One region of the Pseudoalteromonas sp. GB56 genome, then DNA from elsewhere that is predicted to be linked to it. Evidence: predicted binding sites of a transcription regulator. Region 1 holds the regulator's gene; each other region holds the start of a gene.
The links. Region 1 encodes sigma-54, which starts transcription at its own class of promoters, with help from an activator protein. Its sites were predicted from a motif close to GTTGGCACGNNNNTNGNNT; they were not measured.
Positions count from the first base shown of each region.

Region 2: a site for sigma-54 is predicted at 2,120-2,138, ahead of ACH19P_RS05910 (FlgO family outer membrane protein). Genes of this name have one in related genera too.
Region 3: a site for sigma-54 is predicted at 2,928-2,946, ahead of ACH19P_RS12290 (DUF1707 SHOCT-like domain-containing protein). Genes of this name have one in related genera too.
Region 4: a site for sigma-54 is predicted at 2,476-2,494, ahead of glnA (glutamate--ammonia ligase). Genes of this name have one in related genera too.

Region 1 is NZ_JBPCHK010000001.1:735,944-743,486, forward strand. Features, by position in the region: gene ACH19P_RS03455 (HPr family phosphocarrier protein) at 1-250, opposite strand, end outside; gene rapZ (RNase adapter RapZ) at 253-1,098, opposite strand; gene ptsN (PTS IIA-like nitrogen regulatory protein PtsN) at 1,129-1,575, opposite strand; gene hpf (ribosome hibernation promoting factor) at 1,577-1,864, opposite strand; gene ACH19P_RS03475 (RNA polymerase factor sigma-54) at 1,890-3,380, opposite strand; gene lptB (LPS export ABC transporter ATP-binding protein) at 3,404-4,129, opposite strand; gene lptA (lipopolysaccharide transport periplasmic protein LptA) at 4,126-4,659, opposite strand; gene lptC (LPS export ABC transporter periplasmic protein LptC) at 4,649-5,203, opposite strand; gene kdsC (3-deoxy-manno-octulosonate-8-phosphatase KdsC) at 5,200-5,751, opposite strand; gene ACH19P_RS03500 (KpsF/GutQ family sugar-phosphate isomerase) at 5,751-6,719, opposite strand; gene ACH19P_RS03505 (calcium/sodium antiporter) at 6,730-7,543, opposite strand, start outside.
Region 2 is NZ_JBPCHK010000001.1:1,264,243-1,271,785, forward strand. Features, by position in the region: gene gtfA (sucrose phosphorylase) at 1-945, shown strand, start outside; partial or broken gene ACH19P_RS05905 (LacI family DNA-binding transcriptional regulator) at 1,043-2,075, shown strand; gene ACH19P_RS05910 (FlgO family outer membrane protein) at 2,181-2,774, shown strand; gene ACH19P_RS05915 (hypothetical protein) at 2,787-3,104, shown strand; gene ACH19P_RS05920 (FlgO family outer membrane protein) at 3,123-3,515, shown strand; gene ACH19P_RS05925 (FlgO family outer membrane protein) at 3,620-4,186, shown strand; tRNA gene ACH19P_RS05930 (tRNA-Arg) at 4,252-4,326, shown strand; gene ACH19P_RS05935 (glutathione peroxidase) at 4,329-5,063, opposite strand; gene ACH19P_RS05940 (flagellar assembly protein T N-terminal domain-containing protein) at 5,235-6,401, opposite strand; gene ACH19P_RS05945 (LPP20 family lipoprotein) at 6,598-6,996, shown strand; gene ACH19P_RS05950 (LapD/MoxY N-terminal periplasmic domain-containing protein) at 7,307-7,543, shown strand, end outside.
Region 3 is NZ_JBPCHK010000001.1:2,623,246-2,630,788, forward strand. Features, by position in the region: gene ACH19P_RS12265 (Xaa-Pro dipeptidase) at 1-207, shown strand, start outside; gene ACH19P_RS12270 (hypothetical protein) at 233-382, shown strand; gene ACH19P_RS12275 (HdeD family acid-resistance protein) at 360-788, shown strand; gene ACH19P_RS12280 (MiaE family protein) at 834-1,406, opposite strand; gene ACH19P_RS12285 (sulfotransferase) at 1,513-2,154, opposite strand; gene ACH19P_RS12290 (DUF1707 SHOCT-like domain-containing protein) at 2,212-2,895, opposite strand; gene ACH19P_RS12295 (GGDEF domain-containing protein) at 3,246-4,286, shown strand; gene ACH19P_RS12300 (YqaA family protein) at 4,283-4,861, opposite strand; gene ACH19P_RS12305 (CBS domain-containing protein) at 5,000-5,431, shown strand; gene ACH19P_RS12310 (dienelactone hydrolase family protein) at 5,425-6,006, opposite strand; partial or broken gene ACH19P_RS12315 (MmcQ/YjbR family DNA-binding protein) at 6,006-6,401, opposite strand; gene ACH19P_RS12320 (prolyl oligopeptidase family serine peptidase) at 6,564-7,543, shown strand, end outside.
Region 4 is NZ_JBPCHK010000001.1:138,198-145,740, forward strand. Features, by position in the region: gene ACH19P_RS00650 (GlxA family transcriptional regulator) at 1-144, opposite strand, end outside; gene typA (translational GTPase TypA) at 287-2,113, opposite strand; gene glnA (glutamate--ammonia ligase) at 2,553-3,959, shown strand; gene ACH19P_RS00665 (DUF4124 domain-containing protein) at 4,122-4,655, shown strand; gene glnL (nitrogen regulation protein NR(II)) at 4,739-5,791, shown strand; gene ntrC (nitrogen regulation protein NR(I)) at 5,810-7,201, shown strand; gene ACH19P_RS00680 (cyclic nucleotide-binding domain-containing protein) at 7,377-7,543, shown strand, end outside.

The DNA of each region.
Region 1 (7,543 bases):
TTTCGGCGATTAATTGCCCAATTGCGACAAGGGCCCCTTCCTCGTCATTGCCTTCACACACTACTCGTACTTCTTTTCCTTTGCCACTTTCAAGTAGCAACAGTGCGAGAACACTGTCTGCCTCAGCGCTTTTATCACCTTGATAGAGGGTGATTTTAGCGTCAAAATTCATTGCTAATTGCGCGAGCTGAGAAGCGGCGCGGGCGTGAAGGCCGAGTTTATTCTGGATAACAAAGGTGGCTTCTGTCACGGTTACTTTTCCTGTTCACGGTGGCGGATTTTGACGTTTGGGTAGGTATCCATAAAGCGCTCTCCCAATGTCTGCGCTAAATAAACAGAACGGTGTTGACCGCCAGTACAGCCAATCGCAATCGTTAAATAGCTGCGGTTATTGCGCTCCAGATGAGGTAACCAAGTTTGCACGAAGGTTTGAATCTGCCAAGTAAACTTCTGTACGATACCATCGCTTGAGAGGTAATCTTTTACTGGCTGATCTAAACCGGTTAGCGGCTTGAGCTCAGGTTCCCAGTGAGGGTTAGGTAAGAAGCGCGCATCAAATACGTAATCAGCATTTTTCGGGATGCCGTGTTTAAAGCCAAATGACTCAAAGGTGATGAGTAATGGTTTATCTTTCTTACCGAGGACTTTTTCACGCACCATTTCAGCTAACTGATGAACGCTGAGTTCGCTCGTATCGATAATAAAGTTAGCGTGCGAGATTAACACGTCTAACAGTTTCTTTTCCTCACGAATAGCAATGTCTAATGGCAGGTTTTGCATCGATAATGGGTGCAATCGACGTGTTTCAGAAAAACGTTTAATCAGCGTTTGCTCGTCGCTATCTAGATAAAATAGAGAGGGTTTTGAAAATGCAGGAAGATAAGCCAAGATATCACTGAATTCCTGCTCTTCTTTGGGTAAGTTTCGCACATCGATACTGACAGCGATTTTGTCGTAGTTGTCTGAGACACTGCGCACAAGAGCGGGCAGCAGATTAACTGGGATATTGTCTACGCAGTAATAACCTAAATCTTCTAATACGCGCAAAGCGACAGACTTACCTGAACCAGAGCGACCACTGACAATAATCAATTCCACTTTAATTCCCTTAAACTTCCTGTGACTAAATTAGGCCACAAATAGCTGATAGAGCTCCTGATCTGTGGTGACTGTTCTCAGCTGTTTGCACAATTGCTTGTCTTTAAGTCTATCAGCAATTTGCGCTAAGGTCTTGAGGTGTTGATCACACTGATTATCTGGTACGAGCAGTGCGACAAAAATATCAACAGGACGATTATCTATGGCATCAAAGTTAATGGCTTCGCGGTTGGTGACTATGATGGCAATGGTTTGTTCAATGCCTTCCAATCGACCGTGAGGAATTGCGACGCCTTTCCCAAAGCCAGTACTGCCGAGCTTCTCTCGCGCCAAAAGCGCATCGAGAATGGTTTGCTCGTTTAAATGCGGTGCGTGTTGATGAGCGACCTGTGCTAGGTACTCCAACATTCTTTTTTTGCTATTAAAAAGGACCGCAGCTTTGCTGCAGTCCTTGGAGAAAAGATGTTCTAAGCTCATTTTAGTGTCGAGATAATTTCTCTTTATGTTTAATTACTTGGCGATCCAATTTATCAATTAGGCCATCAATCGCCGCATACATATCTTGGTGCTCTGCGGTGGCAAATAATTCGCCGCCATTTACGTGAAGTGTTGCTTCTGCTTTTTGTGTGAGTTTCTCTATATCAAGGATGACATGCACATTATTAATATGGTCAAAATGACGCTCAAGTTTTGCAAATTTACTATTCACATAGTTACGAAGAGAGTCTGTGATTTCTACATGACGACCGGTAAGATTCAATTGCATAAGCATTTTCCTTCTTGTCTAACGTCTATATCAAGCTTTTACGTTGATTTGACGGTGGTATGGCTAACGATTCACGATATTTCGCAATCGTTCGTCGAGCCACTTTGATTCCTTGCTCTGCGAGTATATCGGCTATTTTGCTGTCGCTTAATGGCTTGGCAACATTTTCCGCCGCTACTAGCTTCTTGATTAATGCTCGAATCGCTGTGGATGAGCATTCACCTCCATTTTCGGTGTTCACATGGCTGGAGAAGAAATACTTCAACTCAAAAATCCCACGTGGCGTATGCATATATTTTTGGGTCGTTACACGAGAAATTGTCGACTCGTGCATCTCAACCATTTCGGCCACGTCATTGAGGACCATTGGTTTCATCGCTTCTTCGCCATGTTCAAAGAATGCCTGTTGTTGTTGAACAATGCAATTAGTTACTTTGAGTAAGGTATCGTTGCGTTGTTCCAGGCTCTTTATAAACCATTTAGCCTCTTGTAAGTGAGAGCGTATAAACTGGCTGTCACTTTGTGATTTACAGCTACGGCCTAATGATGCGTAATGATCATTAACTCGTATCTTCGGCATGCTGTCAGGATTTAACTCGACCAGCCAACGCCCTTTAACCTTCTTAACGGATACATCAGGAATCACGTATTCTGACTCTTCGCGCACAATAGTTGCGGCAGGTTTCGGACTCAAACTGTGTATCAGCGTCATCACCTCTTTTAACTGAGCTTCTTTAAGCTTAGTCTTTTTCATTAAGGTGCGATAGTCACGGTTACCTAGCAAATCAATGTAATTACAAATTACCTCTTTCGTTTCACTAAGCCAAGGGGTTTGAGGTGAAAATTGATTGAGTTGGATCAATAAGCATTCCTGTAGTGAACGCGCACCAATTCCAACAGGATCAAAGAGTTGTATTCTTTTTAGGACAGCTTCAATTTCATCTAGTTCGATTTCTACGTCTTGCTCCTCGTGATTTAAACTCTCGAGCAAATCTTCAGTAGAAACGGTTAGTAAGCCATTGTCGTCGATTGCTTCAATAATGGCTGTCGCAATCGCTTCATCGACTGGGCTAAATGGGGTGAGTTGCAGTTGCCACATCAAATAATCGTGCAGTGTCTCGGTGGTTTCACCTTGGTAGACAAACTCATCATCAGGCATTGGACCTGCTGAAGCTACGGGAGCTGCACTGATATATTCATCCCAAGATACATCCATGGGTAATTCATCACTGATCGAGTCGTTGTTTAATGCGTCAGAACTTTCTATTTGGTCGCTGCTTTGTGATTCAACATCGACTTTGTCTTCACCGTTTTGTAGGCGTTCGTTATCGTTCTTATCACTCGCGTTGTCAGCGTAATTTTCTTCTTCGACTTCTAAGAGTGGGTTAGCGTCAAGTGCTTCTTGAATTTCTTGTTGAAGATCCAAAGTACTGAGCTGCAACAAGCGAATAGCTTGCTGCAATTGTGGGGTCATTGTTAATTGCTGGCCTAAGCGCAGCTGTAATGATTGCCTCATGTACTCTAACAATCCTTTTGTTGTTATAGCCTAAATTGCTCACCTAAATAAACATCACGAACGGTTTGATCGGCGAGCACTTGTTGTGGTGTGCCTGACGCAATCAATTCACCGTGAGAGACGATATAAGCGGTTTCGCATACATCTAAGGTTTCACGCACATTGTGGTCGGTGATAAGTACACCGATGCCACGGTTTCGCAGGTGCTCAATGATTTTCTTTATATCTAACACCGAAATAGGGTCTACACCAGCAAAAGGTTCATCTAAAAGGATAAATTTGGGGTTTGCGGCTAAAGCGCGAGCAATTTCAACGCGACGGCGCTCACCACCTGATAATGCCATTCCAAATGAATCGCGAATATGCTGGATATTAAATTCGTCCAACAAGCTTTCTAATTGTTCCTCTCGGCCTGCTTTGTTTAGGTCCTTGCGCGTCTCTAAAATCGCCATCAGGTTCTGATAAACGGTGAGTTTTCGAAATATCGAAGACTCTTGCGGTAAATAGCCTATGCCCAGCCGCGCACGAGAGTGCATTGGCAGCAATGTGATGTCTTGATCGTCTATGCTGATCATGCCTTTGTCACTGGGTACCAGACCCACAATCATGTAGAAGGTCGTGGTTTTACCTGCGCCGTTTGGGCCCAATAAACCAACAATGCTGCCAGCTTTAACTTCCAGTCCTACGTCTTTTACAACTTCACGACCTTTGTAGCTTTTTGCTAATTTTTGCGCCTTCAATGTGGTCATGGTTGTTCCTTTTCCTCAGGCTTTTCTTCGCTCTGTGGTGTCAAAGTCGTGCGTACTCGTGTACTTGAATTTTTGTCTTTCTCGGCGCTGATGGTCTGTTTATCTATATCATAGCTGATAGTTTCAGCGATGATCTGTTGATCAGCCATTTCAATTTTTGCGTCACCTTTGATTTGTAAAATTTGCGTGGCAACGTCGTAGCGAATTTCTTTTGCAGAAGCGGTAATTTGCTGACCATCTTCCATGGTTTCTATATACATCGCTGGACTACCCGTGGCGATCAGCAGTTGCTTATTGTCACCCAGTTCTGGGCGGCGGTGCGCTTCTAAACGATCAGCTTTTATTTGACGATTACCATGAACGATGTGCACGTTTTTATCAAAAATAGTGATATTTTCTTTGATCATGGCAATTTGGTTATCGGCGTCAATTAACACTTCTGTCGTGTTGATTGTTTGTTCCGCGTGCGCGCCCATTGCGCTTAGGCTAAGCCCTAAACCAAGAATTAATGCATTGAATTTATTGGTCATAATATACTGTTCGCGTATGTTTTATTAATTCCACTATCTCTGTATTGATATCTGCTTTCAAGCCCTGACCTGTGATTAATACATCAGGCCCTCTGAGCTCAACGCTTTGCTCCGATTCCATTCGTTGCGCATCAATGTCTATTTGGATAGCCGCCGCTTTGACTTGTTCAATCATTGCCCCTTCTAATAAGTTGGTGGCAACAACGTTATTTTCCAAGATCAAAATATTATTGTTATATAAAGTGGCTTCGTCGGCAGTCAATCGCCAGCGTTCGCCATCGTTATACAGTGTAAATTCTGGTTTTCTAAAATGGGTGAAGCCAAGTTCTTCAAACATTTCCATTTGTTCAGCATAAACACTGTGGCTTAACGCCCCCTGATCGTTATAACTACGCTGTCGTAAACCAGTCGCTGTGTAATCAGGTGTCGCAATAGCTTGGTCCGTTTTCACCACCGTTTGTTCTTGCTTCATAAAATACGGTGCCCACAACCAAGCCATAATAGCGAGGAAAATGATGGAAATAAGCAACCGAGCATTGTTCATGAACTGGTACCTTTAGTGCCTAAGGAGTGACCTTGCGCCAACATCAATAAGTCAGTGAGTTCGCGCACGGCGCCAAAACCACCAGGCATCAGTGTCGTATAATGTGCGATGCGTTTGATTAGTGGGTGAGCATCATTCACGGCAACTGCAAAGCCGACTTTTTCCATGACCGGTAAATCTGGGCCATCGTCCCCGATATAAGCAACTTGGTCATCATTGAGTCCTAACGTGGCCTTGAGTTCTGCATAAGCTTCAAGTTTGTTCTCTTTGCCTTGATAGATATGCTGCACACCTAGGCTCGTCATACGGGTTTCAACGATGCGAGATTGACGGCCAGTAATAACCGCGACGCGGACACCCGAGTCCATCAAGGCTTTTATGCCAAACCCATCTTTGGTGTTGAAGGCTTTGAGTTCTTCGCCTTGATTGCCTAAGTAGATACGGCCATCAGAAAATACGCCGTCGATATCACATATCAGCAGCTTTACCCGTGAGGCTCTTTGCCACGCATTCTCTGCAATCGGTTGATATAACTCGCTAAATAGCATTAAAGCACTCCTGCTCTAAGTAGATCTTGCATATTGAGGGCACCTACAGGACGCTGATGTTCATCAACAACAATCAGACCATTTATACGTTTACGTTCCATCACATTGAGCGCTTCAGCTGCTAGCATGTTGGCCTTCGCTGTGGTGCAATTTGGCGTCATCACTTCCACAAGTGCGGTGCTGTGAATATCGATACGATGCTCAAGCACTCGGCGTAAATCACCATCGGTGAACAGTCCAACTAATTTGCCCTCATCATCGACGACTGCAGTCATGCCCAAGCCTTTGGTGGAAATTTCCAGTAGCGCGTCTTTTATGCTTTGTGATTGGTGTGAACGCGGCACATTATCACCGCTGTGCATCACGTCTTTCAGCGTTAATAATAGCCTCTTTCCAAGACTGCCGCCGGGGTGCGAAAGAGCGAAATCATCTGCAGTAAATCCTTTTGATTCTAGAAGAGCCACTGCAATAGCGTCGCCCATAGCGAGAGTCGCAGTGGTACTCGCCGTAGGTGCAAGTCCCAGAGGGCAGGCTTCTTTTGAAACGCCAATACAGATGTGTAAATCAGACAGCGTTGCCATACTTGAAGTGGCACTGCCTGTCATCGCGATAAGCGCGGCGCCAATGCGTTTGATAACTGGGATAATACTCACGATTTCATGAGTTTCACCCGAATTGGATATGAGCAACACGACATCTTGCGCGGTAATCATACCTAGGTCACCATGGCTCGCTTCGCCAGGATGTACAAAAAATGCTGGGGTACCTGTGCTTGCTAGTGTGGCTGCGATTTTATTGCCGATATGACCAGATTTGCCAATTCCGACTACGATGATTCGGCCACTACACTGCTCCATAAGTTCACAGGCTTGAGTGAATTGTTCGTCCAGATGCGCAAGCTGCTCTTGTAAGGCTTGAGTTTCGGTTTCAATAACGCGTTGTGCCGTGGCGATGTAGCTTTGTGTCATATACATTACTCTATGCTATCTGGCTAAAAATATATCCTTGGTAGGCAAAAAATGCGACTAACAACATGCCTCCCTCAACCCTGTTGATGCGTCTCGCACCACGAAAGTTCAAACTCATTGCAATAAGTACGATGGTCGCTGCGATCATTACTAGGGCGTCTCTATTGGCCGCTGATGCGTCGATTGTAGAAGGGTTCAAGATACCAGCGATGGATAGAACCGCTAAAATGTTAAATAGATTCGAGCCAACAATGTTGCCCAGCGCCAAATCGTCTTCTTTTTTCAATACTCCAGCTACACACGCTGCTAACTCAGGCAAACTGGTACCAACGGCAATAATAGTTAGACCAATAACAAGGTCACTAAGACCAAAATACTGCGCGATATCGACCGCTGAATCGACAATGAAATGAGAACTCACCGGCAACAAAATTAAACCGACGATAAGCCAGAACGCTGCGGATTTGGTACTGACATCGGAAGGTACTTCATCACATGCTTCGCTAACGAATGGATCTTCTTCCACTTGCTTTTGATTTCGGGAAATAACAATAAGAAATGCAATGAAGGCAATAAAGCCGACCAATAACAACCAGCCTTCTGTTTTTGAAAAATAATTGTCAGTGAACATGTACCAAGCAATAAGGGACACAACCAACACTAACGGCATCTCCCGTTTCAAGGTGATAGAAGAGACCGACAGTGGGCGTAAAAGTGCAGTGATACCTAATACCAAAAGGATATTAGTTATATTGGAGCCAACCGCATTACCAACTGCGGTGTCTGTTTTATCAGCCAATGCAGCTGATGCCGATACCATCATT
Region 2 (7,543 bases), 530 kb from region 1:
CGCATCCTTACCACCTTTGCAAACAATAACATCAAGATGATTCGCCTTGATGCGGCTGGTTATGCGATTAAAAAGGCGGGCACGAGTTGTTTTATGCTCGATGAAACATTCGATTTTATCAGTGAATTATCCGAGTACGCCCAATCATTGGGTATTGAGACCTTGGTCGAAATTCATTCTTACTACAAGACGCAGATTCAAATCGCTGAGCGAGTTGGGATGGTTTATGACTTCGCACTGCCACCTTTGGTGTTGCACAGTATTTTCAATCAAGATGTCACCGCCTTAGTGAATTGGCTCACAATTTCACCACGCAACTGTATTACCGTACTCGATACTCATGATGGTATTGGCATTATTGATGTTGGACCAATGGATGGTCAGCCGGGTTTACTGAGCAATCAGGAAATCGATACTCTGGTTGAAACCATTCACCAGAAAAGCCAAGGACAAAGTAAGAAGGCAACGGGGGCGGCAGCAAGTAATGTCGACTTATACCAAGTCAACTGTACTTACTACGACGCATTGGGTCAGGACGATGATGATTACCTTGTCGCGCGTGCAATCCAATTTTTCAGCCCAGGCACACCGCAAGTTTATTACGGTGGTTTGTTAGCACAACATAATGACATGCAACTTCTGGCCACTTCCAACGTTGGTCGAGATATCAACCGCCCTTATTTGGATGCAAAAAAAATAGCGCAGGCGAAGCAACGTCCTGTTGTTGATGCGTTAAGCAAATTGATTGTATTACGAAATAGTCATAGTGCATTTGATGGACAATTTAGTGTGCAAGGGAAGGGAGCGATTCTTAGTATGACCTGGCGACTAGGTGATGAGGTAGCAGCATTAAATCTTGATTTAGCAAAGCGCAGTTGCGAGATTCAAACTATAACCGCTGGTAACAGCCTAACTGTTAATCTATCTGATTTACTGTCACGATAACGGCGAGTTACTGTTTTTTTTGGTGATTTAATGATAAAAGTGCATGTCAGTATCAGTTAGTATTGCAACGTTATAAAAGCTGCTTTTTGGGTTAGGCATGGCACAGAAGAAAATATGGACGCTGAAAAGCATCGCTAAAGAGTTAGGGGTTTCCAATGCGACGGTTTCCAATGCATTTAATCGCCCAGATCAAACTCTCTGAAAAGCGCCGCGAAGAAATCCTCGCATCATGTAAAAAGCTAGGCTACACAGGACCCAATAAGGCTGCGCAATCACTGCGCAGTGGGCGCTTCAACATTGTGGCGCTCGTTTTGCCCGATAGTGTCGAATACATGATTACCGATCCCATCGCCAGTGACTTTGTAAAAGGTGTGTCGGCTGTATTGGAGAAAAACAAAGTCAATATTTTGTTGTTTTCAGGTGCCTCCGACAGCATTGATAGTGTCTGTGATTTCGTTGATGGCTTTATTTGCTACGGTACCCCTCGTAATCCAAAGTTGATTGAAGAGCTAAAAAACACGGCTAAGAAGGTCGTTACAGCCGACTTTGATATTGACCGTAGAGCGAGTGTGATTGTCAATAATCAACAAGCAGCCTACGAAATTGCCAAGTTGGCGCTGCATGATAACAACGATAATGTAGCAGTGCTTGGATTGAGATTGATAGACTCACAAGTCACTTGTCGTGTTTACGAGATGCCTGACGCTCATAGCAAAGCATCTATATCCATCCAGCGCCTGCAAGGTTATCAACAGGCTCTGGTGGAGCAAGGCATATCTCTTGCTCCAGATCGTTTGTGGAATATTCCAGAGAGCAACTATCATTACGCCTCAATTGCAGCAAAAGAAGCATTAAATTCACTGCCTAGGCCAAATGTTTTGCTGTGTATGAGTGACTTGATTGCACTGGCCGCCATCGCTGAAATTAATAGCTTAGGTTTGCGCATCCCTGAAGATATTCGCGTAGTTGGTTTTGATGGGGTAGAAGAAGCGACACGCTCCGTCCCTCCGTTGACTACCATACATCAGAATAGTATCGATAAAGGCATGAAAGCCGCCGAGTTGTTTATTGAACGTGCAACCGATGCAGTGTTGATCCCTTACCGGTTGGAAAAACGCCAAAGCTGTTAAGCTTTTACTCCCCCTTAAACGGCAACTGACGCTCGTTAACGCTATGTGGCACTGTTTTTGCTTTTGATATGCTAGTTATTCAATTTGCAAAGCAGCGAGGCTGGTGTGCGTATCATTTCTATATTAGTGGGTTGTGCTCTGTTGCAAGCATGCGCGCCGAGCCAGCGGATTGAGGTTGTACCGAGAGTGGCGGAATATCACCCTGTACAACAGAATTCAATCCATCAGCACAGTGTACGCTTGGCGAATAGTATGGCTTCGTCATTGCGCTCACTGCCTTACGGAGCGAAGGTTGCGGTCGGCACTTTTTTGCCGCCAAAAACGTTGAAAGCAGATTCCGTACCTTGGCAGCAGCAAGATATTGCCCTGCAATTGCAAGAAAGCTTTATGACCATTTACACTCAAATGGGGTTTACGGTTGTTGAATACCGCACACGCAATAACATTGCTTTAGAACCCCATGCCGATGTCATGCTTAGTCGAGATGTTGAGCAACTATCGCAACGTCAGGAAATCGACTTCTATGTCACGGGCACGCTTATCGAACAAGAAGATGCGTATGTCGTCAATGTGCGCATGATTGATTCGGATAATAATCAAGTGGTAGCGGCGGCAACCGATTATTTACCTAACACAATTTTGATGCATGCCGATAAAGTGCGTATCACCAATGGCCACTTGCAACGCCGAGCCTACTAACGAGGATTCATCATGAACAAATTAACTTTCACATTATCCCTAAGCATGATTGTTATGCTAAGTGGTTGTTCTGGCACAAATGCATGGTTTTCTGATGAAGATGAAATGAGACAGTATGTAATTTCTCAAAATGAACAGGCAAATCAGCAAGTTCAGGTCATTGGGGCTTCAGCGAGTAATACTTCTGGTACGGATGTAAATGTGTATCAAACCATGGCAAGCCCGATTCAGGTTCACGGCCAACGAGAATTGAACACCAGTAGAAGCGTAAAGAATGTTAATCATTATGTGCAAGCGTTAATGCAAGACATGATTAGCAACATAGATTAGGGCGCTCTTTTGCAGCCTATGGCGGTAACCAGTTTCGTATTTTTAGACAGTGACTATCAGCAAGGCAATTTATTGGGTAACCAATTAGCTGAGAGCTTTATGCATGAACTCCATGAGTTTGGTGTTCCGGTCATTGACTACAAAACAATGGACTATATCCGCGTTACACCGCAGGGAGACTTTACATTTAGCCGTGATTTCCTTGAGCTTGAGCAAGATCACCCCATGTCGCATGTATTAGCTGGCACCTTGGTTAAGCACCAAGGTGGCGTGTTAGTGAATGCGCGTATCGTTGGTTTGAAATCAAAGATGGTCATCGCATCAGCACAAGGGCTGTTGCCTCATGATGTCGTTGATTCATTACTCAGTACTTCAAGCTATGCGGGTGTTGAACTTAAACAGGCGAATTAACGCCCTACCAACAGCGCATTGCAAGCGTATATAGTCTGCTTAAATGACATTAAAGTTCCTGCTCAATCAGCCGATACATTAAAAAAGCTAATTGAGTAGAGAACATGAGTTTGCATCTATTACTTCCGAGCCTGCTTGTGCTGACGATAAACACAGCAGCTATGGGCGCTTCAACGCATGTTGATATCAACCCATTAGAAATAAAAGTCGACACCAAACTACAAAGCACACATCACAAACAACTTGGAGACTACACGCAGCAGTTGGCCCTTAAGCTGAGTGACAGCATGACCAGCCAATATGTGAGTCATATTGCCGTCGCAAGTTTTGTTGATTTCGATCATACCCTGCATAGTACTAACGCTTTGGGAAACCAACTTGCGCAAGAGCTACTTGGCGATCTGCAGCGCTTTGGCTATTCAACGGTCGAACACAAGTTAACCCCTTATATTGAAGTGCAACAAGATGGGGATTTTGTACTCACACGAGACAGTGAAGAACTTGCAAAGAATGTGGGGATTGACCATATATTGACAGGGACTTTGGTGTACCGCCAAAACGGCGTAGTCGTACATGCTCGTGTGGTCGGGACCCGAGACCAAGTCGTTAAAGCAAGTGCGCGACAATTTATTCCATACTTTGTAATTAGTGATTTGATGTCGAACGGTTAGATTATTAGCTGATTACTCTTAAGTTGTTGCTATTCAAGGTTAAATTAGCTGATAATGGGGCCAGTGGCCCCTTAGTTAAATGGATATAACAACCCCCTCCTAAGGGGTAGTTGCAGGTTCGATTCCTGCAGGGGCCGCCAACCTAGTTAAAATGTAGTACTAGCTCGTCCGAACCGCCAATGTGCTCTCCACCGATAAAAATTTGCGGAACAGTTGTTCTGCCTGACACTGCTTTAAGCGTTGTCATGGTAACTTCATTCCCTAACACGATTTCTTCATAGGCCATACCACGCTGTTGAAGCAGCATTTTTGCTTTAGTACAAAATGGGCATCCAGGCTTTGTGAAAATACTGATAGGTTGTGGCTTGATTTGTTGTGGATTGATGTATTCAAGCATGGTGTCTGCATCAGACACTTCAAACGGGTCACCAGGCTTGTTTGGTTCAATAAACATCTTTTCGATAACACCGTCTTTGACAAGCATTGAATAGCGCCAGCTGCGTTTGCCAAAGCCCAAATCATTTTTATCGACCAACATCCCCATGCCATCAGTGAACTCCCCATTACCATCCGGAAGTAAGGTAATGTTGCCAGCTTCTTGGTGCTGTGCCCATGCATTCATAACAAAGGTGTCATTGACTGAAACACAAACAATGTCGTCCACGCCATTTTGCTTGAATACATCAGCAAGCTCGTTGTATCGCGGTAGGTGGGTTGATGAACATGTCGGCGTAAATGCGCCTGGCAAAGAAAAAACAATGACCGTTTTGCCTTTAAAGATTCCTTCGCTGGTAAGCTTGAGCCATTGCTCGCCATCGCGAATAGCAAATGACACATCTGGGATATGTTGACCTTCACTGTTTTTCAATTCATTCATCATGTCGTATTCCTCTTAAATAATGAGCCTAGTCTGACATGGGCGTTATAATCGGTAAAAGGCTATTAATGAATTGAAGTAATCAGTTTTATTGATTGTTTAAAGCAAAGGCGCACCTAATTGCGCCTGAGTGAAGAGCCACAAAGTAGCCTTTCTGTGGCTTGCAGTTGGTTACTTCACCAACACTAAGTCATTGAGTTGGATGTTGCTTAAAGGACGTTTTGAGGTATTCACTGCTACAGCGCTGTGTTGGTATAACTGTTTAATCTCAACGCTAAACAACGAGGTAACTTGCTTGGGCAGATGCTTACCCTCATAAGTGATGGCATTACTGCTGTACGCGAGAGTCAGTTGCTGACCTTCACTCAGGCCATTGCTGCGTCCCAAGTTGATGATTACTTGGTCGCCGTCGATATGTTTAATTTGCCCTTTGGTTGGCAAGCATTGTAGCGTCTGATTGAGATCATACATGACCTGTTCACTTAATTCTGAGATGGTGCGGCCATATTTGCTTTGCCAAAACACACCGCTGTTAACATCGACCAGAGCGGTTTTCTCAAACTCCCACAAGGCTTGGGTTTGATAGGCTTTTTGCCAGATTTTCTCAAAGCTCAAACCATCAAATAAAATAAATTCGACATTAAAGTAACGCTCATAACTGTCATCTTTCCAAAATGCATACCCTTTATCATGTTCATTTCCCACGGATGTATCTGTTATTTGTGAGAACAGCACGTACTGACTGTTACTGGCATCGCTGATGTAATCAATCACATTTTCATCATAGGCATATTGGTTACTGAAGAAACTTTTAACTGAAATAGGGTCTTGGTAGAAGGCCGTTGGTTGCATACTGAGTTGAGCTTGGCTCATCAACGCGTAAAGTTGCTTAGTAAAGGCGTTAGGTATGTCAAATATTTGACCATCGCGTGCTTGTTGTGGGTTCTCCATCGCGGTGCGAGTTAATGCAAAGTGATTTATTACGTTACTTTGTTGGCATTGATTTTCTTCGTTCAATACCTCAATTTGCAGGGTCACAGTTAACATGCCATTTTCTTGTTGCTCTTCGAGCACGTGCATTTGGCCAACAGCGCCTTGACTAGTGAGTGACAACTTATCTTGAGTAAGAACACCGTTAGTGAGTGTTTGCACACTTGAGAGGCTCAACCCTGAATACTGAAGCGCTTGTTTTATAGCGTCACTGATTGCCTGGGAACGAGCTGTCTCTGTGGAGACCTCTTCCATTGATGCGCTACCCGTCGTTTGTAGCCACTGGCCATGCACGTGGGCGCTGCTAAAAGCCATTAAAATAACGATTAATAATACAATAGGGCGCATAACGAATAGCCGCTCATTAATTTCATTAGGATAGAAAAAGCAAAGAGCGTACCAAGTTAGTTGTATAGAAGGTTAAGGATGGCATTCATTGTGCATAGATATTAATAGAAGCAAACGTTCGTCGATGGAGAAAGAGATGCTACGACATATAGCAATAATTTTATTAGCCCTAATTGGCCTTTCGGGGTGCAGTGCTATGTTTGATAAACATGTGGAATATGGCGTACAACAACCAGACAACTACCCAATTCTTCGCGCAATTGGCTATGCACCCATTGCACCGCAGCCAGGGCAAAACTCAGAGCAAAAATCAATAATGGCTATGAAGGCCTCTAAAATCGAAGCTTACCGAGAACTTGCTGAGCAGGTCTATGGTCAGCAGCTCAAAGGTAATACATCAATTGCCAATGCAGTAGCAGGGGATGATTATCTTCAAGCGAAAGTGCAAGGTGTCATTCGTGGCGCTCGTGTAACGCGCAGCTATGTTGTAGGCGACAGCTATGCAACTGAGCTAGAGTTGGATATGAAACTTGTTTACGATTTATATATTACTGAAACTAAGCCACGCAAAGTCAAGAAAGTCACCTACTACTAGGCAGCCGTTCAGCCCATGCGCGACGCGATGTATTTTGACTTGCACATCAAGCCCATCAAACTGGCTTGAAAATTACAAAGATCACTTTGATAAGTTTCTGTCTGTGCTTAAAATGGGTAAATTTAGTGTGAAGTCGCGAAGTTTCACTGCTATGCTGTAAAAAAAGAATAACTAGTAATACCGACGTTGAGCATTTATTCATACCCGTTGCGCATTGGTTCCAACTCCAATGAAATTCGAAGCAAGGATGCTTTTGCGTTGCTTCAAGTAAGTCCACCTGATGTTTGTTTTTCTTTCTCATGGAGGAAGAATGGCTGAAATAAACAGCGTTCCTAGCGCCCCCAACGCCCGCTTGTCACTGCACCTTTACGCATGGATTTTAATGTTGGTTGTAACATTAGTTTGCGTGCTTACAGGCTTTGCAATTGCCAATAGTAGTCTGAAATCCAGTTTATATGAGCAACTCTCACAACAAAGTGATGATCAAGCTGCGGTGTTAGCGTTATCCCTCAGTGAATTACAAAAGAATCCTAGGCAGTTAGAAAAG
Region 3 (7,543 bases), 1.9 Mb from region 1:
TATGGCATGACGCCACTACAAGCAATCCAAAGTGCGACTATTAATGCGGCACAGTTATTAAAAGCACAAGATACCCTTGGTCAAGTTAAGCCAAACTACGCAGCCGATATTATTGCCGTGGATGGTGACCCACTTGATGATGTCAGTGTGTTGGAAAACGTTGACTTTGTCATGAAAGCGGGACAAGTTTATAAGAACGTTAAATAACCTTGATTAAATAAGGAAGCATGGAATGGCGATTAACACTTCGATACCAAGCCAATGGCCGGTATTTATGATGCAGGGCATCATCGCAATCATCTTTGCAGCGGTTGCTTGGTTTTTACCCGAAGCAACCATAGGTGCGTTAATATTCGTGTTTGCGGCCTTCTTTTTTGTTTGATGGTATCTCACGTATTTGGTTAGCGTTCAAACAAAAGTCGACGTCAAAATATTGGTACACCACACTGATTGCCGGAGCCTTGGGTGTCATTGCGGCGATAATCACCGTCACAATGCCGCAGCTTACCGCCTTGGTCATGCTTTACTTGATTGCCTTTTGGGCTATCGCCATTGGCGTTATGGAAGTGATAGCCGCGATTCAGCTTTCGAAACATATTCAAGGGTCGATGCTTATCTTAATCAGCGGTGTTTTATCGGTGATTTTTGGTGTGTATCTCATGGTGAACCCAGGACAAGGTATCATCGCCATGCTTTGGTTGGTCGCACTGTATGCGCTGATCTTTGGATTGATTCTGTGTTGGCTTGGTTTCAAGCTGCGTGGTTTAGCCAAAGCCCATCAGCTTTAAGCGAAAAAAGGGGAAGCTAATCGGCTTCCCCTTTTTTTACATTAACTAGTGCAATGCCGCGCGATTTGGCAACGATGCGCAAATTTGCGCTTCACGTCTAATCACCTCTGCTAAACGTGCATCCACTTCGTCTTTGTCGAAATACTCGTAAGCAAGCTCTACAAACAAGTTCTTATGCTTTTCTTCCGACTTCGTAATGGCTGTATAAAACTCTTTATCTTTCCCTGTCGGTAACGCCTCTGCGATAAGAGCAAAACGCTCGTGACCACGCGCTTCGATAACGGCAGCGACAAGTAATCGGTCCATCATGAACACCTCTTTGCCGTGGCGGAACATACCACGCAACTGGTTCACATACGGGTCTTTTTTGTCATCCCCTAAATTTACGTCACGTTCGCTAAGCAATTTTACCACCTGCTTAAAGTGAATCATCTCTTCAAGGGCTAGATCTGTCATCGCCTTCACCAGTTTGCGTTTATCTGGGTAATGAGACAGCATCGACAAAGCCATGCCTGACGCTTTCTTTTCTGCTGCGGCATGATCCTGTAAAAAAGTATCGAAGTCGGCTAATACCGCTTCAGTCCATTCATTTGGAGTTGCAAATTCTAATTCAAACATGGGATTCAATAAGTGCTGAAATTGGCGCTATTGTACTGGGGCAAGCACTTTGATGCCAGTCTGTGTAACATTTCGCTGTAAACCAACATGTTTCGGGAAGCATGCCCTATTCTATCCACCAGCTATCAAGGTTATCGACCTTACCATTGCGCGTAGAGGAAACTTTTAGTGGGCTTTGCACTTCACGCCATGCCATCACTTTGTTGCCTTTATTGAGGTGGGCGAAACCATCGGCGTTGGCTTTAATATTTAAGAAAGCGCAAAATCGTTGGTAATCTGCAGGGTTGCTCACATCAATCGTCAATAAGCGCTGTGGCTCATTAGCGAAAAGCGCCATAACTGCCTGCTGATGTTTGTCATAACAAGCACTCAAATGCCGCGAGTCTAATATAGATTGCTCATTGAGAGGTGCAAAAATGTCGCCATAGCTTTGCTTTAATAAAGGGCTAAAGCCGCCCTGTTCGCACAGCAAGTTCTTTTGCATGCGCAGCAACAACTGTTGCACAGAAGCAAGCCAAGACTGCTTATCTCTTTGCAATAAAATGAAACGGCTGTCAGCAAATCGCTTTGCCAAGTGTGGGTAGTGACTAAAACAGGGAGTGTCAGCAATAAACTGTGCTTGTTCAAAGCATTGCTGTGTATAGGCGGTATGTGCTGTAGGAATGCCCGCATTAATAGCGGCAACACACACACTTGTTGTTCCAGTGCGTGGTAACCCCACGACAAATACTTTACTATCTAAACTCATAATTGCCCACTTTGTGAATGAGTGGGCAATTATACGTGGACAGCTCAGCGGTTGCGACTAATAGTGTTTGCCACCACCTTTTGGATCGTCGAATAATTCGCGCATGCTTTGGGCGAATGTTTTCAACTTTTCTTTGAGTGTGCGCTTCACGCTAATCTCCACGCTACCAAGCACAATACGACCATGGATAATAATTTTGGGGCGTTGCACATCATTAGTGCGTGGTCCTAATGCAACGCGCTTGTTTTCAATTGAGCCGATAATATTGGTGACTTGTGTAATCACATCGACATTTTGCGGCACGTAAATCTCATGACTGGCTAAATAGCAATTTACATGAATGTGCACTTCCGGGTGGGTAAAAATAGCATTGCTGAAATCCAGCTCCATACTGCCTAATACGTTAGTAAGATTAATGTGTTTTGGTACCACCCAATCACCGCTGCGTTGGTCTGAACTCAAAATAGTGGTGATTTTTAAATCTGCCTCAGCTTGGTCGCTGTGGGTGTATTGAGGACGAAAGCGCGCCGCTTTTTCACTTTGATAACGCGGATCCGATTGCAGGGGTAAATCTGCCACTAGTGCTACGAGTTGCTCTTGATCTTTACACTCATAGGCGTTGTCTAATCGGCGCTCAAACGCATCGGCCGATAATTCGCCATGACTATAATTTAAAATAAGTTGATCGATAACCTCTTCTTTCACCACCTCAAGAGGTCTATCCTTCGCTGCCACTGTCATAATTATTCTCCTTAATAAATCCATCACTATTAAAGCAATGTCCAGACCAAGATTTAATATTAAATATAATCAATAGGTTACAACAAATTCAAATATGCACCTCTGTAAAAAACGCTAAACTTACGTTTTTATCACCAACTATTATCAATTTTCACACTTTGGTTCAATTGCACATCCCCCATGCTGAGCTAGACTAGGGCTAGTTAATTAACTATTGCGGCTTTATGATTCATCTTCCAACCCTGATTGGCATATCCACCCTGTTGAATCTCTTTATTGGGTGTTTCTTGTTATCGATTTATTCGCAGCGACGACAGCGAAGCTTTCTCTACTGGGGCTTATCGTGTTTAGTGTTTGCGCTCGCAGAGGTCGTTGCTAGTCTGCGTGTAGTGGTTGATTGGACATTGCTCACTCACACTTTTGCCGATGTCTTAATCGTTGGCGCACCCATACTCGCGCTCAGTGGTGTACTGTGGCACTTATCTCCTGAGCAACGTTACCCACATCTTAAATATTTGTTTGCAGGCAGCTGTGTGCTGCTGGTGTCACTGTCGCCATTTCTGACTTTATCTCAGTTGGTGACCAGTACTCTGGTCGCAGGCTTGTTTGCACAAACGAGCTACCACCTTTTAAAGCCTAGAACGTTAAAAAACCACTATATATTGACCTTGGCAGCGTTATTCGCAGTACACAGCGCACTCATGCTCGCTCAAGCAGGATACTTACTGTCGATATTGAACCAAGAAGCGACTCCACAAAGCAGTCAAATTCTCGAGGTTATTCTGGTGATTCATTTAGTCCTCGCTACGTGCACTGCACTTGTGTTTCCCATGCTTTATTTCACTCGCTCAGAAGCTCATTTAATAAATCTTGCCAATTTCGATGCCCTAACCAATTTATATAATCGCCGTGCTTTCTTTACCTTTGGTGAGCAATCTATCAACCAATGTATTGAAAAGCAGCAGCCGATTGCGGTGATGATGATAGATGTCGATTACTTTAAGCGCGTAAACGACAACTTTGGCCATGAAGCTGGAGATGCGGCGCTAAAATGGGTGAGTAAAAAAATTGGTGATCATGTGCGTAGCTCAGACATTGCTGCACGTATAGGCGGTGAGGAATTTGCGGTGATCCTCACTAACACAGATCACGAAACAGCTATTAAGGTAGGTCAGCGTTTACGTGCCAGTGTTTTTGAGAGCAACTTCCGTTGGCAAGACAGTGTTATTCCGCTAAGCATCAGTATTGGCGTAAACTGCCAACCGCAAGCATGCAAAGATATCAAACACATGTTGATGCAAGCAGACAAAGGCTTGTACATTGCTAAAAACAGCGGTAGAAACCAACTTGTTGAGAATGACGATACCCTCGTTAGCGCCGCTGTGAATTAATGAAATAACCACCACAAGCCAACCACAACAATGCTTATTCCCACCATGGCTTTTACTTTGTGTTTTCTGATGAGTTGTTCCGCACGATTACCCACAAAATAAACAAGCACCGCCAACCCAAAATAACGGATAGCACGTGCAATGGCTGTTGCCAGAATAAAGAGAGTGAGCGAATAATGCGTGGCACCGGCTGCCAACATAGCTATTTGAAATGGTATGGGGACAATGCCTAGGGTGAGCACAAACCAAAATCCCTTTTCCTGCATTTGCAGTTTTATCTCTTGAAACTGCTCTGGGCTTGAGAATGAGTTAATTATCCACTCACCCAACATATCAAAAAGATAATAACCCAGCGCATAGCCAAATAGCGCGCCGAGCATACAACCGAGTGTGGCAAAGAGCGCAATAGACCAAATTTTTTCTCGTCTAGCCTGCATTAAAGGCACTAATAACGCTTCTAATGGCACAGGCACTATAGTTGACTCTAAGAACGACGCGAACGTGATGCTTTTAAGCATATGTTTAGAATGAATCCACTGCTTTGTTTTTTGCGCTAAGCGCTGTTTAACAGACATTCGTATCCTTACTATTTGTGCAGCATTAAGGTCAAAGTACCGAAAATATATATTATCACCCCAAATAGCATGAAAAAATGACCATTTTCGCTTATAACTCTATGTATCGACCTAACTTATTGAAATCTACGAGGCATTATGAAGTTGAGCGATATAATGAGTTCACCTGTGGTGACATGTTCACCTGATGAGACTTTGCGTGTCGTCGGTGACATTTTTAAACGCACTCAATTTCATCATATTTTAGTCACTGAACAAGGCGTATTAACGGGTGTTGTGTCCGACAGAGACTTTCTCAAAGCAATCAGCCCCAATGTTGGCAAGGCGTCAGCAACGCCCGCTGATCGCGCTACGCTTAATAAGCGCGTAAGCCAAGTGATGAGTCACTCACCTATCGCGTTACCAAGCAGTGCAAAGCTTATCGATGTAGTCGCGTTATTCAACCAACACCGAATCTCCTGTGTGCCTATCATCAATGACCAACGCGCACCTGTAGGCATCATCACATGGCGCGATATTATGCGCGTGTTACTGGAAAAGTACCAAACTAAACAAAGCGGCACTCAATAATTGAATGAACATGTCGACACACACTGATGCAAGGGCTTTGCCTTTATCGTGTGTAAGTAATGCTGATAACAATGCGGATTGTAGTTATCAGACAAAGCATTCATAAACCCATGTAACCCCGATGCTCTGTGGCAATTCACCCTCTCTTTCACCGACAATGACGACATCAGCTCTAGCACATCAAAATGTTGTTCTTCATGTGCAAACACTAAGGTTGTAGGGCAACTTGGTTGCAGCTGAGTGCGTGTGCGAATTTGCCCACCATAGAACAGTAGCGCGCCACTGACATGCTCTTGTTGATGCGTTCCAATCATCTCCCATATCGCGGCAGCGCCGACGCTGAAACCAATTAGCGTGATAGGTTCTTGATAATGGGAAATGGCTTCTTTCACAATGGCGCCGTAATCATCAACACTGCTGTGACGAGTAAAGTGGGCATAGGCGTGTTGCTCATTTTCAAACCCCAAATCACTCCCCGCATAAGGGTCTATCACCTTGTGCGCATCCAGATCGTATGCCAATGCTTCTAGGGCTTTGGTTCTGCCGAAAATATCGCTGACAATAACTCGTTTCATTACACCTTTCCTTGCCCTTGTGGCAGCAACATAACTATGCGGTTTTTTACCTTCACTGGAAGCTTGTTAACCACCAGCAAATATGAGTTATCTATAAATCGTTGCAGTTCACCTTGGGGCACACTGCCATCTAAAATTACCGTGTTCCAGTGACGTTTGTCCATATGGTAACCGGGAATTACTGCTGAAAAAATGTCTCGAAGAATAAGTGCTTCGTGGGGATCGCATTTTAGGTTCATTTGCCAGCATAACTGCCCATCTGGCGCGGCTCGTTCAACAAGCGTTGCGAACATTTTGCCCTGCACTTTAAACACATCTACTTCAGGACCAAATGGTTAATCTACAATGGCGTCAGGTTTATCCAAAAGATACCGACGCACAGCCCCTACTTGCATATTTTGCTACTCCGAAAATAACTCTGTACCTATAACGGTTAATTAAAGCATACTTTGGTTACTTTAGTTTATCGGCTAAATATTGCACTTGGTCGAGTTCAACTTGAACACAAGCCAGTGCCTACTTAGGATGAATCTTTCGCTCATTAAGAAGAAAAAGCTATGACCAAACTTAGTTTCGTTTTGCTAGGCACGTCAATTATGGCCGCCACATGCGCTCACGCTTCAACAAGTAACTTGTTGCAGTCAGAAGATATATTCGCATTGGAGTATGTCAAAGATCCACAAATCAGTCCTGACGGTGACAAAGTCGTATATGTTCGTAGCAGCTACGACATCATGACCGACAAAGGCAAACAATCATTGTGGTTGTATGATGTAAAAACAGACATGCATACGCCATTGTTTGCCGACGAGCATACGTATTCCTCAGCTCGCTGGTCTCCCGATGGGACGCGCATCGCATTTAGCAGCAATCGCAGTGGTTCCTCACAGTTACACATGTATTGGCTCGAGCAAAATAAAACCGCATTGCTCACACAGTTACCGAAATCTGTCAGCAATCTAAGTTGGTCACCGGATGGTAAGCACCTCGCCTTCACCATGAGCCTTCCTGAAGGAAAATCAGATTTCGTAAAGTCGGTAAAACTGCCAACAAAACCAAAAGGGGCTAAGTGGTCAGAGCCCGTTACCGTGATTGATAAAGCGCGCTACCAAGCGGATGGACGCGGATTTTTAGAACCCAGTTTCAACCACGTATTTGTTCTTCCAGCCGATGGCGGCTCTGCTCGCCAGCTCACCCTGGGCGATTTTCAACACACAGGTCCACTTAGCTGGAAGCCAGATGGCTCAGAACTTGTTTATTCGAGTGACCAACATCCTGAGTGGGAATACCGCACCACAGAATCAGACCTTTACGCGATCAATGTGAATACGGGAATACAAACCCAATTAACTGACCTACCAGGCAGAGAGTATCAGGCGACCTATTCGAACGACGGCAAGCGCCTTGCGTTCATCTCACGTGACAATGACACCGTGCCTTACGTCAACTCACAATTAGCTATGCTCGAGTTGGACTCAGGTAATGTGAATCAACTGAGCAACAATTTTGACCGCTCTGTGGCTGATTATGCATGGGC
Region 4 (7,543 bases), 600 kb from region 1:
TTCAGGAGCACACACATGCAACGTGTAAGGAAGCGGCTGCCCACGTTTTTGAGCCTGTACATTCGCTTCAGCAAAAATATCCATAGGCGCTGACAGATCTGTGGCTTTAAAACCTTCATATATAAAAAAGCCAATACGCCGCATATGCACCTCCTTTTACGTACCCAATTAGGGTATATCGCTACTCATTTTGCGAAAAGGTCTTGTGCTTGATTTATTCGGACATTTTTTGTTTTGAAACAAAAAAGCCCGCATCAATGTGCGGGCTTTTCGTCATGAACCGTAATTAGCTCTTTTTGCTTTCGCGTGAAGCGCGCTTACGTTCGTTTTCAGTAAGGAAACGCTTACGAATACGAATGCTTTCAGGCGTTACTTCTACTAATTCGTCATCATCGATGAACTCAAGCGCTTGCTCTAGTGTCATCTTGATAGGCGGTACAAGTGTTTGTGCTTCATCAGTACCTGATGCACGAACGTTCGTTAACTGCTTACCTTTTAGAGCGTTTACAGTTAGGTCATTGTCGCGGCTGTGGATACCGATAACCATACCTTCGTACACTTCAACACCGTGGCCGATAAATAGCTTACCACGCTCTTGTAGGTTGAATAGTGCGTTAGTTAACGCTTTACCTTGTGCATTTGCAATCAATACACCGTTTTTACGTTGACCAATTTTACCGCCTTTATGAGGACCGTAGTGATCGAATGTGTGATACATCAGACCTGAACCAGACGTCAACGTCATAAAGTCAGTTTGGAAACCGATTAGACCACGGCTAGGAACCATGAAATCCATACGGATACGGCCTTTGCCATCTGGAGCCATGTCGGTCATTTCTGCTTTACGCAAACCAAGCTGTTCCATGATTGAACCTTGGTGCTCTTCTTCACAGTCGATTGTTACTGTTTCATACGGTTCTTCAAGAACACCATCCACTTCACGAAGGATTACTTCAGGGCGTGAAACTGCAAGCTCGTAACCTTCACGACGCATATTTTCGATCAATACGCCTAAGTGAAGTTCACCACGACCTGATACACGGAAGCTATCTGGGTTGTCAGTGTCTTCTACACGTAGTGCAACGTTGTGAACAAGCTCAGCATCAAGACGCTCGCGGATATTACGTGAAGTCACGTATTTACCTTCTTGGCCAGCAAACGGTGACGTGTTTACTGAGAACGTCATGGTTACTGTCGGCTCGTCAACGCTCAATGCAGGAAGTGCTTCAACATTGTTTACGTCACAGATAGTGTCAGAGATTTTCAGCTCGCCAAGACCTGTGATAGCGATGATATCACCAGCAGTTGCTTCTTGTGCTTCGTGACGATCTAGGCCCAAGTACGTCAATACCTGACCTACTTTACCATTACGTGTTTTACCATCAGCACCGATAACAGTTACTTGTTGGTTCACTTTAACAGTACCGCGCTTGATACGACCAACACCGATTACACCTACGTATGAGTTGTAGTCAAGCTGAGAGATCTGCATCTGCAATGCACCCGCTGGATCTGCATCTGGCGCTTCAACTTCGTTAACGATCGCTTGGAACATAGGTTCCATGTTTTCTGAAGGCTCATCTAGATCGAGTGTTGCCCAACCGTTGATAGCTGACGCGTAGATAACTTTAAAGTCTAACTGTTCGTCAGTTGCACCTAGGTTATCGAATAGATCGAAAACTTGGTCCATAACCCAATCAGGACGAGCACCTGGCTTGTCGATTTTGTTAATAACCACGATCGGTTTCAAACCCTGTGCGAATGCTTTTTGCGTTACGAAACGCGTTTGCGGCATTGGACCTTCTTGAGCATCTACAAGAAGAAGTACTGAATCAGCCATCGAAAGAACGCGCTCTACTTCACCACCGAAGTCAGCGTGTCCAGGAGTATCTACGATGTTGATATGGTAATCGTTCCAGTTGATTGCCGTATTTTTAGCTAAGATGGTAATTCCACGCTCTTTTTCAATGTCGTTAGAATCCATCACTCGCTCTTCGTTACCACCACGAGTTTGTAGTGTGCCCGATTGCTCAAGCAATTTATCAACCAGAGTTGTTTTACCATGGTCAACGTGCGCGATGATCGCGATATTTCTTAACTTTTCGATGCTCATATATCTACTTAAGAGGCAAGCCTCATTGTTCCTAGATGATCCACGCTCGGCAACAGCTACCTGCGTTGGGTTTAAAAGGGCGCGTATTATCCCTTATAAAGTCACTAGATGAAAGTTTATCCAACATTATTTTTCTGTGACTGTGGTGCGATAACGACGCAAAATGTATTAAGCGATTAAAAAACAACCAATAAACATTGTGTATATTTTCGATAAAAAGGCAAAATATGATGACAACTCGCCGTAATAGCAATTTCACAAAGATGCACTAGAATGTAGCAAGTGCGCACCAATGAGGTGCAAAACACATGATATCAAGAATGTATTTTTAAAAAATTCATTTATAAATAACACGTTACGAAACTGGCACGATTTAAGCTTACCACTGCACAATTGCAGTAACATGCAGCACACATAAAATTCCACAGTTGGAGGACACATGTCACAATCGGTTTTAGATTTCATTAAAGAACATGACGTAAAATTCGTAGATTTACGTTTTACCGACACCAAAGGTAAAGAGCAGCACGTTTCTATCCCTCATCACCAAGCTGATGAAGACTTCTTTGAAGACGGTAAAATGTTCGATGGTTCTTCTATTGCAGGTTGGAAAGGCATTAACGAATCAGACATGGTGCTAATGCCAGATGCTGAAAGCGCTAAACTTGACCCATTCGCAGAAGAAACAACACTTATCGTTCGTTGTGACGTAGTTGAGCCTTCAACTTTACAAGGTTACGAGCGTGATCCACGTTCTGTAGCTAAGCGCGCTGAAGAGTACATGCGCTCTACTGGTATCGCTGACACCGTATTATTCGGTCCAGAACCAGAATTTTTCCTATTCGACGACGTGAAGTACAAATCAGACATGTCTGGTTCAATGTACAAAATTGATGCTGAAGAAGCATGTTGGAACTCTGATAAAGATTACGAAGGTGGTAACACAGGTCACCGCCCAGGCGTTAAAGGCGGTTACTTCCCGGTTGCTCCTGTTGATTCATCACAAGATTGGCGTAGCGCGACTTGTCTAGTTCTAGAAGAAATGGGTCAAGTTGTTGAAGCTCACCACCACGAAGTAGCAACTGCTGGTCAGAACGAAATCGCGACTCGCTTCAACACTATGGTATTGAAAGCAGACGAAATTCAAGAAATGAAGTATGTTATCCACAACATGGCGCACGCATACGGCAAAACAGCTACGTTCATGCCTAAGCCTATCGTTGGTGATAACGGTTCTGGTATGCACTGTCACCAGTCTCTAGCGAAAGACGGTAAAAACCTTTTCGCAGGTGACAAGTACGGCGGTCTTTCTGAAGAAGCTCTTTACTACATCGGTGGTATCATCAAGCACGCTAAAGCAATCAATGCATTCGCAAACGCATCGACTAACTCTTACAAGCGTCTAGTACCAGGTTTCGAAGCGCCGGTAATGCTTGCTTACTCAGCACGTAACCGTTCTGCATCTATCCGTATTCCAGTTGTTCCTTCAGAGAAAGCACGCCGTATCGAAGTGCGTTTCCCTGACCCAACAGCTAACCCATACCTTGCGTTCTCTGCAATGCTTATGGCTGGCCTTGACGGTATCAAGAACAAGATCCACCCTGGCGATGCAATGGACAAAGACTTATACGACCTACCTGCAGAAGAAGCTGCTGAAATCCCAACAGTTGCATCTTCGCTAGATGAAGCACTTGCATCTCTAGACGCAGACCGCGAGTTCTTAATCCAAGGTGGCGTATTCACAAACGACCTAATCGACGCTTATATCGCGCTGAAGTCTAAAGAAGTTGAAAAACTTAACATGACAACTCACCCAGTTGAGTTCGAAATGTACTACAGCGTATAACCTGATAACTATTTTTTAGTTATATCATGTGTGTTCTCAAAGCCTGCTCTGCAGGCTTTTTTTATGGTAAAAAAGTTGTAAATGAACTACAGTTAATGAAGGGTGCTTGAGCACTTCAATTGCGGCTAACTATAAGAATAACAAACTAAATTAGGAAAGCATGTGAACGTAAAGGTGATGATTTTAAGCGTGTTATTGGCGTTATTTATAACAACACCCGTATCCGCAGAGCCAAACAAAAACATCTATGTTTATAAGGATGAGAACGGCAATTTGGTGTTTTCCGATACACCTCGCAAAGGCGCGGAAAAAGTGACGCTGAACAAACCTGTGATGAACATGCCTTCCACTGATACCAGTATCTTCAACGAAGCAACCAATGATTTAGAGAAGGTTAAATTTTCTATCTCAATCAGTTCTCCTGCACAAGAAGAAACTATTCGCGACAACACCGGTTCTGTGCACGTGTCTGGCATAATCAAGCCACGCTTTTTACAAGGACATCAAGTCCAACTCTACCTTGACGGCAAGGCGTATGAAAAACCGCAAAAGTCACTGTTGTTTGTGATGCGTGACATTGACAGAGGGGAGCACAACATTGTTTTGAAGCTACTCGACTCTGAGGGCAAAGTATTGGCTAACTCGGAGCCAGTAGTCTTTTTCCTACACCGCCGCTCCATGATTACGGGACCTTAACGGATAATAATAATTATATCTCAGCAGTATGATGATAACCTGATAATATAAATGCACCACTATGGTGCAATTGATGACTTAAAATGAAACTCCACCTCGATTTCTTCCAACAGATGTGGGAAAACCTACATACTGCGATCCTAATTTTGGACAAAGATTTTAATCTTGTGTACGCCAACACAAGTTGCACTGAACTACTTGGTCAAGGACTAAAAAGAATCATTGGCCAACCTTTTGAATCCCTATTTAATTACCATTCAATTGAACTTGAACGTATTGCTAATTACACATTGAAGCAAGGGGTAGATTGCCACCAGCATAGAGCTGACGTGGTGTTCGTCGATACTCGCCATGCCAATCTTGCACTCAATAGTCGCAGAATTAATTATCAAAACGACGCCTATCTATTATTTGAAATTCGCCAAACCGACGAAGAAATTCGACTCGATCAGGCCTCAAATCAAATGCACCAGCATCAAGCAGCTCGTACCTTAATTCGCAACTTAGCCCATGAAATCAAAAACCCTTTAGGTGGAATTCGCGGAGCGGCGCAATTATTGCAGTATGAGGTTGATCAGCAGGAGCGCGATGAGTGTGCCCAGCTTATTATTCATGAAGCGGACCGATTGCGGCAGCTTGTTGATAGGTTATTGGGACCGAACCAACGCCTTCACAAACAAGCTACCAACATTCACCAAACGCTTGAGAATGTATTGAAGCTGTGCGTACTGGATAACAATAAAGCAATAACGCTCAACAAAGATTACGATCCGAGTATTCCGGATGTTGTGGTTGATGGCGATAAAATTCAGCAAGTACTTCTCAACATTGTGCGCAATGCTATGCAAGCGCTCAGTGAAGGAGGAGAAATTAGAGTGACTACGCGTGTGCGGTATCACGTGCGTCGCTATGACACTACGCTTAAAAAAGCCCTGCAGATTAAAATTTGTGATAATGGTCCGGGCATTGCTCCCGAAGTAAGAGAAACGCTGTTTTATCCTATGGTCACTAACAAAGAAGGTGGCACTGGGTTAGGGTTATCAATTGCGCAAACCCTGATAGATCAGCATCAAGGCTTTATCGAGTGTGATAGCTGGCCGGGCCATACTGAGTTTACATTATACTTGCCTTTGTAGGCCCCTAAGAGGTATACGATGAAATCTGTTTGGTTGGTAGATGATGATGCATCCATTCGCTTTGTACTGCAAAAAGCACTAACTCGCGGTGGTTATCACGTTGAGAGTTTTGACAACGCTCAGGACGTGCTCAGTGCGCTGACCTACTCTCAACCCGCAGTGTTACTCTCCGATGTGCGCATGCCAGGTATGGACGGCATGGCACTGCTAGAACAAATCAGCGAAGAAAATCCAAGCCTGCCCGTGATCATTATGACCGCGCACTCGGATCTTGACTCTGCAGTACAAGCTTTCCAAAAAGGTGCATTTGAGTACCTTGCCAAGCCGTTTGATTTAGAGGAAGCGGTTGGCGTTGTCGACCGTGCCGTGAGAGCGCACTCACAAAAGAAATCCAAAAAAACTGCCAGCGAACAAAAACGTTCTGTGATCATTGGTGAAGCACCAGCAATGCAGGAAGTATTTCGCGCCATTGGTAAACTGAGCGCTTCGAGTATGAGTGTTTTGATTAACGGTGAGTCGGGCACGGGTAAAGAGCTTGTTGCCAGCGCACTGCACCAACATAGCCCACGTAAAGATAATCCTTTTATTGCCCTGAATATGGCTGCCATTCCAAAAGATTTGGTGGAATCGGAACTGTTTGGCCACGAAAAGGGGGCATTTACCGGTGCGGACAGTGTGCGTAAAGGTCGCTTCGAACAAGCCAATGGCGGCACTCTGTTTTTAGATGAAATTGGCGATATGCCCCTTGATGTGCAAACACGCTTATTGCGTGTTTTAGCAGATGGCGAATTTTATCGTGTAGGTGGCCATCAGAGTATTAAGGTGGATGTACGAATTATCGCAGCAACACACCAAGATTTGGAGCGCCTAGCGCAGCAAGGCAAATTCCGCGAAGATTTATTCCACCGTCTAAATGTGGTCAGACTTAAACTACCGCCACTTCGTGAGCGCCCAGAAGATATTGAGCAACTTGCCGAATACTTCTTAAATAAAAGTGCTCAGGAACTGAAGATAGACACCAAGATCCTGAGCCCACAAGCATGTGATCAAATGAAATTATTCAATTGGCCTGGCAACGTTCGCCAATTGGAAAACACCTGTCGCTGGCTTACCGTGATGGCGCCAGGAGAATACGTGGCCGCTGAAGACTTACCACCAGAAATTATCGCGGCGCACCCACAAGATGTCGATGCCGACTGGCTGGATCTATTCCAACAATGGCTTAATAACGAATTCAAACAGGGTAAAGATAATGTCTGGCCTGATATTCAAGCACAACTGGAAACACGCTTGATCAAGTCGGCATTAGCAAGTTGTGGCGGCCACAAACAAGAGGCAGCGCTGCGTATAGGCTGGGGTCGAAATACACTCACTCGCAAGCTTAAAGAGCGAAACATAACTCCTTCTTAACTGAGTTATTAAATAGCCCCTTCACAAGGGGCTTTATTTCGATAAAAAAGCTGCCTTCCCATGAAACTGATGGCGTTTAAACATTAGCGTGTAGAAATTTACTCACTCGTCCTATAGCATCGAGAGTGGGCAGATAGCCCTGTTGGCCTTAAAAAATACAGGTGTATTTATCTTGATGAGATTACTGGAAAATATCGCGCTATTTAAACGCATGGAAATACTTAATCGTGTGCCCTTTTTTCAACACTTTGAGCTCGCAGAACGGCAAATGCTGCTCGAGTCATTTTCGTCTTTATATGCTATTAAACAGGGCCACTATGTCTTTAAGCAATATGAACAAAG